2 regions of the Woeseia sp. D3-10 genome follow, and region 2 is predicted to be linked to the other one. Evidence: riboswitches for the same ligand, from Rfam matches in the RefSeq annotation. Region 2 holds a riboswitch; the other holds the start of a gene.
What was found. Region 2 has a riboswitch for cobalamin ahead of AC0L8N_RS12185 (TonB-dependent receptor domain-containing protein). Riboswitches for the same ligand answer to the same signal wherever they lie in the genome.
Positions count from the first base shown of each region.

Region 1 (6,282 bases), 1.2 Mb from region 2:
ACCAAGGTGGCCCACTAGCAAGGCATGGTACTTTTTGCGGCCTTAGCGTCGCGACCAAGGCATTGATTCTGCGTGCCCCAGTTATTTTTCGTTTAGTTGCGGGCTGTGCGATGTGCGCCGCTGTTATGCCGGTTGCCGTACTTTTGGCCCCATTCAATGGCGCCATTCACGGCCGGACCATTCAGGTCAAACACCCAAACCTTGAAATAGTCTCCAGCCGCTCCGCTCCAGTAGTCACCAGTAATAATGATCTCATTTCTGCCGTCCATGTCGATATCGGCAATTGTCGGCATGATTTTGCCAGGATCGCCCACACCATCTATCGTGATCTCGACGTTTTTGCGCTGACCGTTTGCTTCGTAAATTACGAGGTGAACCGTTGGTGAGATTTGCGGCTGCGTTTCGGCATTCTGGAACGTAACTACTTCCTGAGAGTTGTCGCCATCAACATCGCCGACTGCAAAAAATATTTGGCCATCGAGCGGAAACCCATTCAGTTCGTCACCGGTTGCTGACATGGCGTGAATGCCTGATTGTTGGAACAGGATATCCACGACGCCGTTACCGTCTACGTCGGCCAATGCAAGAAACGGGTAATTAGTTGCACCCGGATAGCCACGGAAGCTGCTGCGGTCAATTGTACTCTCAACTACACCAGCAGAAGAGATGACAGCAATTCCGTCGAAGGTCATCGTAACAATCTCGGCGTCACCATCGCCATCTACGTCACCTAACAAGGGCTGGTGCTCGCGAAACGTTGAAGTTTCAACAGGGAAACCCGGCAACACCGATCCATCGCTGTCGAATGCAAATATCGCCTGATACCGGGTCGAATCCGGCGTCCGGGTGTAAGGGCAGGTCAGTGCCACAACGTCTTCATTTCCATTGCCGGTAAGGTCACCCGCCGACAAGCCACACCACGCCTGCCCCTGTCATCGATGTCGGCCAAGTCGACACCAAATTCCTGTATATCGCTAGGCAAACGAAACACCCTGAGCTTCCTTCGCTCATTCGTGAACAGGACTTCATTGACGCCGTCGTCATTGAAGTCCACGGCGACTGGTGAGACGGAGATAGACCCTCGGTTCGGGCACAACACCGGATAACCTGGCAGACGAGAACCAGTTTCATCAAATGCATTGAGCTGGCATTCCCGGCCAGTCTGAGCGAGACCCTCGTGCCCAACGAACAATTCATCATTGGGGTCACCGTCCACCTGCGCCAGCAGTAACTTTCCGTGCATCGCGCTGGTTGCATAGACGGAGTAACCGGGCACGATCGTGCCGTCGTGATTCCCACGCAAGGATCTCCGTTCCGACGTGCTTGTGAAAAATCTCAAGCTCCGGGTCATCGTCGATGTTGCCTACCTTGGTGTAGAACGGCCCTATGCCGGTACCACTACCCGATGCGGCAGCCACCGGAAAGCCTGGCTCCAGATACTCTGCGCCGCGTAAGACGGTCACGGCCTGATCTGTGCAATAGCCGTCACTGGCGTTTTCCACCAGCCCGGCTGGGCATTGGCATGACGATCCCACGGGGATTTTGTTGGTGCTGCAAGAGATCGCAACCGGCGGTGGCGTTGATGGGGTGCTGTCGCCACCACCGCCCCCGCAGCCGACCAGAGTCGCAAGAAGTGCGCTTACAAAAATCGAAAGATTCCTGACGTCCATTTCGCTGGTCGCTTATTTTTGTTTGGCGAATACAAATACTAGCGTTTCAGGCGGGTATCTGGAATGGCCAACGGAGACTCAATTCAGCTATCGACGGCGAAAACACAGGCGGGATGCCTGATTACAGGTGAGTACAAGAATGTATTTTGATTATCATGTTACGGAGCAAGGGCAAAATGGCGGGTTCCGACCACCGGAACCCGCCTCACTCGTTACAGCTGGTAACTCAACCCTACCCAGGCCGTGCGTTCCAGGCCCGGCCGAAGTCCGGCGGGGCGACGCGAGGCCACGTAGGTTTCATCGAGCAGGTTGTCGACTTTCACGTAGCTGGAAAACCGGTCGTTGAAACGCCAGCGCCCAACGAGATCCCAGACAACGTGGGAATCAACAGTCTCGGCCGTTGGGTAACCACTTTGCCCGGCAACGGTGCGCATGCGGCCGACGTAGTTCGCCGCGAGGTTTACCCCAAGCTTTTCGGCTTCGAGGCCCGCAGTGAGTCGCAACTGGTGCTCTGGGATGTACGGCAATTCATCACCTACCGCGACGTCGCCCCAGGGTTCGAAACCACTCTCAAATGCGTTGTGAAACTCTGCCTCTCGAGTCCACGTGTATTCCATCGCGAGCGGCATTTGTAAGCGGCCGTCAGCCAGCCCCTCAAGGGTGTAGCCAGCGCTCAGTTCCAGCCCCTGCACCGTGACTTCGCCGCCGTCGAATTGATCGCCGATCTGGTTATCACCGCCGGTTGATGCGGTGACCGTGCCGACCAGATTGTCATAGTCATTGACGAACCAGATAGACTCGAAGGTCAGCGCGTCTTTCGCGTAGCGTGCACCGAACTCCAGATTCAGACTCTCCTCTTCCTGCGCACTGCTGCCAGGCCCAGGCGGATTAAAGCCTTTGTGTACACCGGCGAGCAGACGCCAGTGATCGCTGACGCGGTACAACGCACCCATGCCCGGTATAACCACCGACACCGAGTTGTCACGCACTTGTGTGGGGCCAAGTGCACGCGAAGGATCGCTGGTGGAGTAATCGTAGCGCGTCATATCTATGTCTTCGAAGCGCATGCCGGGTGTGAATATCCAGTTGCCGGTGCGAATTTCGGAAGTAAGGAACAGCGCTGTTACCCGTGCATCGCTGACCCGATTCGTTGCCGATCCGGGTGCGCCGGTGCTGGTCTGTACGAGTTGCATGTTCTGCATGCGGAACCCATCGTCCTGCTGCAACCGGTCTTCCTCGTCTTCGTGCAAGCGCACGCCGCCGGTCAAAGCAATTTCGGCATCTCCAACATTCAGGTCCCAACTAAGAGAGCCCTGAATACCCTGCGAGTAATATTCGCGGCTGTTGTGACGTTTGATGATCGCGTCATCCGGACTGGTCATGCCCTGCAGGTAGCCGAGTTCGGTTGCGTAAGCTGCAGGGTTATCCAGCACTGACGACATGCCAGCGCCATTCACCGACTGCAACTTGAACCAGTTGCGTGCAAAGTTGTTGCGATAGGCAGTTACTTCAGCGCGCCACGGGCCGTCGTTGTCAACGATGTAACTCAACTGCAGTTGCTCGTGTTCACCCAGAAAGCGGTCGCCGGCCGACGCCGCGTAACGCCGGTAGGGGTCGGCCGCGAAATCGGTCTCGGTCAGGCCGAGGTAAGTCTCGTCCGATACCTGGTCGGTGTAGCCAGCTTTCAGTCGCAGGCTCTGGTTGAGTGTTGCGTTCGGGTCGCTATCGAACTGCAGCTTGACCATGTAGTCCTCGATATCAAACCCGGTCTCGTTACCGGCGGGTCCATCGATGGTCTTGAAACCGTCACTCACGCTCTGCACGGTCTCGATCAGCCACGAAAAACGCTCGCCGCGATTGCCGACATTGAGGTGTGCATCAAGACTGTCGTTCTGGCCAAGCCGGAGATCGATATTCGCAGCCAGTTGGTCCGGAATTGGTGTTGAAATCAAGTTGATGGCACCGCCGGTTGTGCGCGGGCCCACGGTTATGGCCGCCGGGCCTTTCAACACTTCCACGGCATGCATGCGACGCTGGGTCGGGAAGTAGTAGGCAGACGATGCCGCGTAAGGTGCCGGCGCGATCAGCACGCCATCTTCAAGCAGCGCGATCCGCGCACTGCGGTCGAGGCCGGAACCGCGAATGCCGATGTTCGGTCGCAGCCCGAAGCCGTCTTCTTCCTGCACGTACACACCCGGCACCGTGCGCAACACGCGCATGACGTCCGACTGCATGAAGGCATTGAGCTCTTCATTGTCGATAACATGCGCCGAGCCTGGAATGTCGCTGACGTCTCGACGGTGGCCGATGATGGTGACGTTGTCGAGCGGCTCGCTGGCGCCGCTTGCGGCCATGTCCTGAGCGAACACTGGTGTGGCAGTCAGCAGCAACAATGCGCCGCCGGCGCGGGCGGTGCTGCGAAGGGGGTGTTGCATGGTGGAAACCTCTGGGTAGGGCGGATACTACGGTGACACGAACGATAACGAAAATGCGAATCATTCGCAATTCGAGACTGACCGTAGCTCAAGCCCTTCGGGAAACCCGCGGTCTGTCGAAGCCCGGCGGGCCAGCCAGAATCGCCTCCGGGCATTGAGACAGGTTAATTTTCCGCAGCCGTTGTCCGCGCCCTGACCGAGGACAGACCGGGAAAGGCATCAGAGCCTCTCTCATTCGCAACCTCATCCGCCAGCCAAACCACTTGTTCAAGCGGCCGGTTTCGAACAGGAAGGGCTGTGGCGCGCTGGCAAGACAGTTGCTGACGTCGTGGAAGAAACACAACATGTTGACATCGGTCACGGAACTGGCCCAAGCTGTAGTGGTTCGACGGTTCGCTTTTAGCGATGAAAAGGGAATCCGGTGACTGGCAGGAATGTCAGGATCCCGGAACTGTCCCCGCAACTGTAAACAGCGGTTTCGCGCCACAATGCCACTGGGAAATCCCGGGAAGGCGGCGCAGAACGCCAACGCTGTGAGTCAGGAGACCTGCCGCCAGAACTTCGTACTCATCGGACGGGGTGTTCCGGGAGGGTTCGTGGCTGAGCTCCCAATGGTTTTCTCCGGCCGCAAAATCCTTCGCAAGTGCCCCGTTTACCACGACCAGAGGTAATCGCATGGCACAACCGGCACTTTCCACCACCCCACCCGTGATGCTCTCGCCAGAGACTGTCATCCACACTGATCCAACCCGCGACGAACTGCTGACCGAGTTTGGCAAAGCAACCATGCGCGACCGTTACCTGCTCCCGGGCGAGTCCTGCCAGGATTTGTTCGCGCGGGTCGCCAAAGCCTACGCCGACGATCAGGCGCATGCACAGCGTCTCTACGATTACATGTCGAAGCTCTGGTTCATGCCGGCAACACCGATCCTCAGTAACGGCGGCACCGCACGCGGCCTGCCGATTTCCTGCTTCCTGAATGCGGTCGAGGACAGTCTCGATGGCATCGTCGGAACCTGGATGGAAAACGTCTGGCTCGCCTCCAACGGTGGTGGCATTGGCACCTACTGGGGCGATGTCCGTTCGATCGGCGAAACGGTAAAAGGCAACGGCCAGACATCGGGAATCATTCCGTTTGTACGCGTTATGGACTCACTGACGCTGGCTATTTCACAAGGTTCGCTGCGGCGCGGATCGGCGGCGGTCTACATCGATGTCTACCATCCGGAGATCGAAGAGTTCATCGAGATTCGCAAGCCCTCCGGCGACTTCAATCGCAAGAGTCTCAACCTGCATCACGGCATCGCGATCACCGATGAATTCATGGAGGCCGTGCGGGAAGGCGCGTCGTTCTCGCTGCGCAGCCCGGCAACCCAGCAAGAGGTCCGGACCGTATCTGCCCGCGAGCTCTGGCAAAAAATTCTTGAGACCCGCTTGCAAACCGGCGAACCCTACCTGCTATTCGTCGACACGGCGAATCGCGCTCTTGCCGACCACCAGAAACAACTCGGCCTGAAAATTCGCCAGTCCAATCTGTGCAGTGAAATTTTGTTGCCAACCGGCCGGGACAATTCCGGAAAGCTCCGGACCGCCGTGTGTTGCCTCGCTTCCGTTAACCTCGTGAAGTGGGACGAATGGCGCCAAGACGAAAAATTCGTCGAAGACATTTTCCGTTTCCTCGATAACGTTCTTGAAGATTTCATCGTCAATGCGCCGGACAGCATGAGTCATGCGAAGTACTCCGCCATGCGCGAACGCTCTGTGGGTCTCGGTGCGATGGGCTTCCATACCTATCTGCAAGCTATGGGGATACCGTTCGAAAGCGCACTTGCAAAGAGCTGGAACATCCGGGTGTTCCAGCACCTCAGGGCAGAAGCCGACAAGGCATCGGTAACGCTCGCCGAAGAACGCGGCGCGTGCCCTGACGCGGCCGATGCAGGTGCCATGGAGCGCTTCAGCCACAAGTTGTCGATTGCGCCGACCGCGAGCATCAGCATTATCTGCGGCGGCACCAGCGCGTGTATTGAGCCGATACCGGGCAACATTTACACCCACAAAACGCTGTCCGGCTCGTTCACTGTCAAGAATCTGGAACTCGCGAAACTGCTGAGTCAAGAAGGGCTTGATACCGAGGAGACCTGGTCGTCAATTCTCCAGCACGATGGCTCCGTTCAGCA
Region 1 is NZ_JBVVTW010000007.1:1,415,743-1,422,024, forward strand. Features, by position in the region: gene AC0L8N_RS07085 (FG-GAP repeat domain-containing protein) at 93-869, opposite strand; gene AC0L8N_RS07090 (hypothetical protein) at 860-1,243, opposite strand; gene AC0L8N_RS07095 (hypothetical protein) at 1,206-1,502, opposite strand; gene AC0L8N_RS07100 (TonB-dependent receptor family protein) at 1,883-4,105, opposite strand; cobalamin riboswitch at 4,478-4,674, shown strand; gene AC0L8N_RS07105 (ribonucleoside-diphosphate reductase subunit alpha) at 4,781-6,282, shown strand, end outside.
Region 1: linked by a shared signal. The riboswitch ahead of AC0L8N_RS07105 (ribonucleoside-diphosphate reductase subunit alpha) and the one ahead of AC0L8N_RS12185 (TonB-dependent receptor domain-containing protein) in region 2 are both predicted to bind cobalamin.

Region 2 (6,282 bases):
GCCGGATCATCGCGCTCTGCGTACTCTGGCTCGTCGTCGGATGCAGCAAGCCCGCAATCCCACCTGCTCTCGATAGCGGCACGGCGCGACGCATCGTCACGCTTGCCCCTCATCTTGCCGAACTGGTTTACGCCGTGGGTGCGGGCGAGCAGCTCGTTGGTGTCAGCGCGTACAGCGATTACCCGGCGGCCGTGCAGTCATTACCGGTCGTTGGCGATGCGCTGATGATCGACCTGGAACAGTTGGCGCTGTTGAACCCGGACCTGCTGCTGGCCTGGGAAAGCGGCACACCCACACACGTTATCGACGAGTTTCGCACGCGCGGTTACCGGGTAGCATTGATACGCACGCGCAAGCTGCAAGACGTTGCCAGCGCGTTACGTCGTATCGGAGAACTAACGGGACACGTCGGGGAAGCGGAACGGGTTGCTGACAGCTTTCAGAGTGACTTGCGAACACTCGCGGCGGGCCACGTGGCTGCCAGTGCGATTCGGGTGTTTTACCAGGTGTCGAGTCGACCGTTGTACACCGTCAATGGCAGTCACTATGCAAGCGAACTTATCGAGTTGTGCGGCGGGCGTAATATTTTCCAGGACCTCGGCGAACTCGCACCGATGATCGCCGAAGAAGCTGTACTGGAACGCGATCCGGAAGTGCTGTTGGCTGCCGATGTTGATGGCAACGATGCCTTCTCCGTATGGGCGCGCTGGCCCTCGATGAGTGCCAATCGCTACGGCAATCATTTTCTGCTGCCGGCCGACGAAATCGGTCGCCCGACCACGCGTCTGGTCGCTGCGGGACGTGCGGTTTGCCAGCGATTGCAACAGGGCCGTGAGCAGCGCGCAGCGTCGCAGCCATAGCCGTTCGAAGCTTACTGCAGTTTGTCGGGCAATTAGACGGTGTGTACCGACGGGCAGGGGGTAACCCGCTTCTGACTGGCTGCAAAAGCATATTGCAATTGCTGGCGGCGATTCAGCGGCTGCGATCCCAGATCACTTCCTGACCGGACTCTTCGCGCGCCAGTCGGCGTGCGATGACAAACAGCAAGTCGGAGAGGCGGTTCAGGTAATGCAGAACTTCTGCGCGAACCGTTTCTTCACGTTGCAAGCTGCGTACGCGCCGCTCGGCACGACGCACTACTGTGCGTGCAAGGTGACACGCTGCCGCTGCAGGACCACCGCCGGGGAGTATGAAATCCTTAAGGCGCGGCAGGTCTGCATTGAAAGTGTCCAGCTGAGTCTCAAGTCGTTCGATGAACGAGGTCTCAATGGCGCTGTGACCTGGGATGCAGAGTTCGCCGCCGAGGTCGAAGAGGTCGTGCTGCACTTCCAGCAGGCACGACCTTATCGATTCCGGGACGCTGGCGTGGGCGAGTACCACACCGATTGTACAATTCGCTTCGTCGACAGTGCCGTAAGCTTCAACCCGCAAACTGTCTTTCTCGACCCGGCTGCCGTCGCCCAAACCGGTGCTGCCATCGTCTCCCGTGCGCGTGTAAATCTTGCTGAGACGATGACCCATGGTAGCTACTTCCAGCGATACTTCAGTTCAACGAAAGCGCCACGTTCGCTCATGCGATAAGGCGCGGCGGTCTGGTATTGCTTGTCGAGCAGGTTCTCAATTTTGAGATTCGCCTGCCAGTTCTGACTGATTGTAAACTGTCCGGTGGCGTTCAGCAGCATATAGCCGGGCAGCGTCGACGAAATGTCTTCGCGATCACCGCTGGCCAGCAACGACAAACCGAGGGCGTGCTCGCCGATGCGACGGCGCAGGTTGATGGTCATATTGCGTTCGGGTCGTCGCAATAGCCGACTGCCATCGACCGCGTTCTCGGCGGTTTGCGAGATGAGGTCGACGCGCGCATCAAACTGTTCGCCCGTGTAAGCCCAACCAAGTTGGGCGCCGCGCAATTCCGCTTTGTTGATGTTCTGCAAAGTGAACGACGTGAAGTCAAATTCAATCAGGTCTTCGATATCGTTCTGGTACAGATCGAGGTGCAACGAGTGTCGTTCGCTGACGGCGAGTCGCGCGCTGAGCTGCACTTCGTCTGCGACTTCCGGGCGCAGATCAGCGTTGCCGCCGAAACCGAAACGGTCCGTGGCATCCGGCGCACGAAATGCATGGCCCAGGCCGGCCGTCAGCGTCAGCCTGTCGTTCACATCGAGCGCGTACTCAGCATTCCAGGTGAACTCGTCGCCAAAGGTGTCGTGGTCGGTAAAGCGTCCCGCAAGGAAAACGCGGTGCCGACCAACGTCGATGCTGTCGTGGATGAATATGGCACGGGTGTCCGTGTCCATGTCGAAACCGCTGCCGAAGGACAGGCTTTCGGCCGATTCATTCGTCGCATACAAACCGGCTGCCAGGTTGTGGTTGGCGACGACCGTCGAGACCTGCCAGTCGACACCCAGCCGTTTTGAGACAACGAAATCAGGAGACTGATTTTGCGCAATGTCGTCCACCATGTAGCTGACCAGCAGTTTGCTGCTGATGTTTGCTCCCAGAGGGTTTGAGAGTTCCAGCGAGCTGGTTTCGTTGCGGTAGTCCTGATCCAGTGGGGTCAGGAAGAAGTCCAGGTATTCGCTGCTGCCCGTAGCCCGCCAGTGGCGTGCCGTAAGCGTCGCACTGCCGAAGCGATGACTGCCGTAAAAGCTGGCGCTGAGGTTGTCGTAGCCGCGTTCGATCGGACTGTCCGTGCGGATCGCGTAGCCATCGGTGTCCTGCCAGTCGATAGTCGCGCCAAACTCGCCGTTTTGGCCGCTGGCAGCGAAACTGGTGTACGCATTGCGTGTGCCGAAACTGCCACCGCCGGCACCGGCTTCGGCATAGCCGCTGCCTGCGCGTCGGGTGATAACGTTGATAACGCCGCCGATTGCATCGGTACCGTACAACGACGAACGTCCGCCTTTGACTATTTCGACGCGCTGAATAACTTCGGGTGAAATATTCTGAAACGCGCCGCCGCCGATGGTGCCGGGGTTCGCGCGCACGCCGTCGATCAGCAGCAGAGTGTGGTTGCTTTCAGTGCCGCGCAGAAACACCGACGTGGGTTGCCCCGGGCCGCCATTGCGGCCAATGTCGAGGCCGGCTTCAAAACGCAGCAACTCGGCGAGGTCGCTTGCTGCGGATAATTCGATTTGCTGACGATTGATTACGGCAACGGGAACAATCAAGTCCTCGATAGCGCGCTCGCTTCGCGTGCCGGTAACGACGATGTCGTCGTTGTTGGCAACCGAGATTGTTGGCAACAGTAAAGCTGCCAGAAAAGTACCCTGGAGAACGTTCATAACTAACCCCTGCATGCCGCCCGCATGCGTTTTCTGTAACAAGAAAAGCGAAGGAACTGCGGGGAACAGGGACGTATGCCGATGGCACGCCCGAACAGTCGCCCGCCGCGCCGTTCGCGTGTACATCGGGCCGGTCTCCGGGCTTACGAGCGGCAAGTGCCGGTCCGCAGCGCCTTCCCGCGAAACCGGCGCAAGTAGCGCTGTTTCACAGTGGCTCCGTCATAAATGACGGGGGCTGCGGATTAACTCGATCACCGTTGCGGGGGCAGCGCCGGCCTGGGAATGAAACATTCCGCACCGGCTTCCCGTTCACCCGGAACAATGCCATTCCGGGTTCACCTGATGAGCGCGGCACCTTAGGTGCTGCTGCTTACCTGTGTCAAGCCTGCGATGAGGTGAGCGCCTGCTGGTCGGCGTTGTGCTCCGGAACGGCAGGCCGGGACCCGACAGAATGGCGCACTGACGGCCTCCGTGCGCTTGAGTCTTCCAGTCGCTGCCGCCATAGTGTCGCCTTTCAGGAGGAGCTGTTAGTGAACGAAAGCAATACGCCTGCGGTATCACGCGAACTGGATGTCGCACTTGAAGCGGCGCGCGCCGCAGCCGCCATCAGCCGGCACTATTTCAATGGCAATTTTACAGTGCAAACCAAGGCGGACCGGACACCGGTGACGCAGGCCGATGTTGAATGTGAGGAACGAATCCGCGAGATTATTCTGGGTGCATTTCCGTCGCACGGTTTTTACGGCGAGGAAACCGGTTCGACTGGCAGAGACAGCCCGTATCTGTGGTTGGTGGATCCGATCGATGGCACGAAGGGCTTCGTTCGCCAGTACCCGTTTTTTTCAACGCAGATTGCATTGATGCACGAGGGTGAGCTCGTGTTGGGCGTTTCCAGTGGCACCATGTTCGACGAATTGGCCTATGCCGAACGGGGCAAGGGTGCCTGGTTGAACGGTAAACGTTTGCAGGTGAGCGATATTCATGAGCTTGACCGGGCCGCCGTATCGGCTGGCAATCTCAAGTCGCTGGCCGCGAGTCCGGGCTGGAGTGAGTTCGGCAAAGTGGTCGCGAGCGCGGACCGTATTCGCGGCTATGGCGATTTCTACCACTACCATTTGCTGGCCAGTGGCAAGATCGAAGCGGTTGTGGAATCAGACGTGAACATCCTTGATGTCGCGGCCTTAGCCGTCATCGTAACTGAGGCTGGTGGCGTATTTACCGATCTGAATGGCTCGACACCGGGGCTTGAGATTCGCTCGGTGCTGGCGGCGAACCCGGGCTTGCACGAACCGCTGTTGCAACGATTACGCGGTTACGTCGACTAGCGCTGCATCGCGCGGCCACGAACTAAGGTAGTGGCTCGTTGGCGGCAGCAACAAAGAACTGACGATCGCGCCACGGCAAGGCTTCCATGGGCGTCGCGTACAAGTCACTGAGTACGGTCGCGGTGAGGATGGAGTCGGCCGGCCCGAGTTCCCAGCGACCATCACCGAATAACAGCAGGCAGGACGTTGCATAGCGCGCGGCAAGATTAACGTCGTGCAAACTGGCAATGACGGTCTTGCCGCTGGCCGCCTGGTCTGCGAAGACATTCAATACATCCAGTTGGTGTTGCGGGTCGAGGTGATTGCTGGGTTCGTCGAGTAAGTACACGTGCGGCGCCTGTGCCAGCACCTGTGCAACGGCAACGCGGCGACGCTCGCCACCCGATAGAGTCGCAATGTCGCGGTGGTGCAGGTTGTGCAGGTCCATAAGGCGCAGACAATCACTGGCGATGTCGCGATCCACGGTACTTTCCCATTGCCAGCGCGGTACGTGCGGGTGCCGGCCTGACAACACCGTTTCGAATACCGTGGCTGGAAAGGCATCGTCCGAATGTTGCGGCAGCAGCGCGAGCTGGCGCGCAATCGTCTGGCGGGTCAGGTCGGGCAGTGCCTGACCCCGCAATTCAACGCTGCCGGTGCCGGGCCGTCGCAAGCCGGCGAGCGTGTGCAGCGTCAGTGACTTTCCGGCGCCGTTCTGGCCGAGTACGGCGAGAAACTCGCCTGCGCGCAACTCGAAATCCAGTCCGTCGACCAGTGTTCGACCGGGCACTTCGATACGCAGCTTGCGCCCGGCCAGTACTGTGTCTGCTTGGTTGCTCATGCGCTGCAGGCTAGCGGCAAAGCCGCGGCGACGCCAGTCAGTCGGGCGCGTCAGGGTATCAGTCGAATCTCGGCGGCGGTCTGTTCGCCAATCAGAACGTACTTCAGGCTGCGCGGAATGACCGCGTCATCGTCAGCCAGTGCGATTCGTCCACCCATGATTTCCGCGAAACGCTGTGGGTAGCGTGGCGAGCGATCCGGTTCGGCGTAGCCTTCCGGAAAACGTGGCAGGCCGTTCGCTGCTTCGTATTTGTCTGTAGCGCCCAGCGTGTGCAGGAACTCGTGCGTGATGATGACGTTGTTGCTGCCGTCATGCCGGCGTCCGGCGAATCCGTTCACAATGCCGACCATGCCTTTTTGCAGGCCGACCGAATTCTCCAGCAGAAAGTCTGTTGATGGCGCGTGATAGCGGACGAAGATCCTGACGTCCGGCGCCGGTGAGTCTTGCGGGCTGGCCACGCTGTGTGCCCACCAGCGCATGCGCAGACTCCACCACATGACTTTCAGTTTGTTGTAGGCATCCGGTAGTTCGGGCGGTTGTTCACTGATCAGCGTTCCCAGTTCGATTCGTACCGGGCGCTTCAGGTCGTGGCCGTAGCGTTCAACTTCGCGGCTGACAAAGGTTTCGATACCGGAGAACTGTTCGACCGAAAGCTGGCGAATATAGTCGTCGCTGATCCGGCTGCCGTCCGCATTGATTGGGTAGATTTTGACCCACAGGCTGTTGTTCCAGTCAGTGCTGCGGGCTTGTGACAACCACGTTGAGGTCAGCACCATCCCCAGGATAAACAGCAGTATCGTTACGCGTATGGCCTTGAACATGAGTCTTCAACAGTCTTGACGACAGTGAATTA
Region 2 is NZ_JBVVTW010000007.1:2,646,318-2,652,599, forward strand. Features, by position in the region: gene AC0L8N_RS12175 (helical backbone metal receptor) at 1-860, shown strand, start outside; gene AC0L8N_RS12180 (cob(I)yrinic acid a,c-diamide adenosyltransferase) at 973-1,521, opposite strand; gene AC0L8N_RS12185 (TonB-dependent receptor domain-containing protein) at 1,527-3,284, opposite strand; cobalamin riboswitch at 3,396-3,642, opposite strand; gene AC0L8N_RS12190 (inositol monophosphatase family protein) at 3,815-4,609, shown strand; gene AC0L8N_RS12195 (ABC transporter ATP-binding protein) at 4,632-5,429, opposite strand; gene AC0L8N_RS12200 (hypothetical protein) at 5,480-6,250, opposite strand.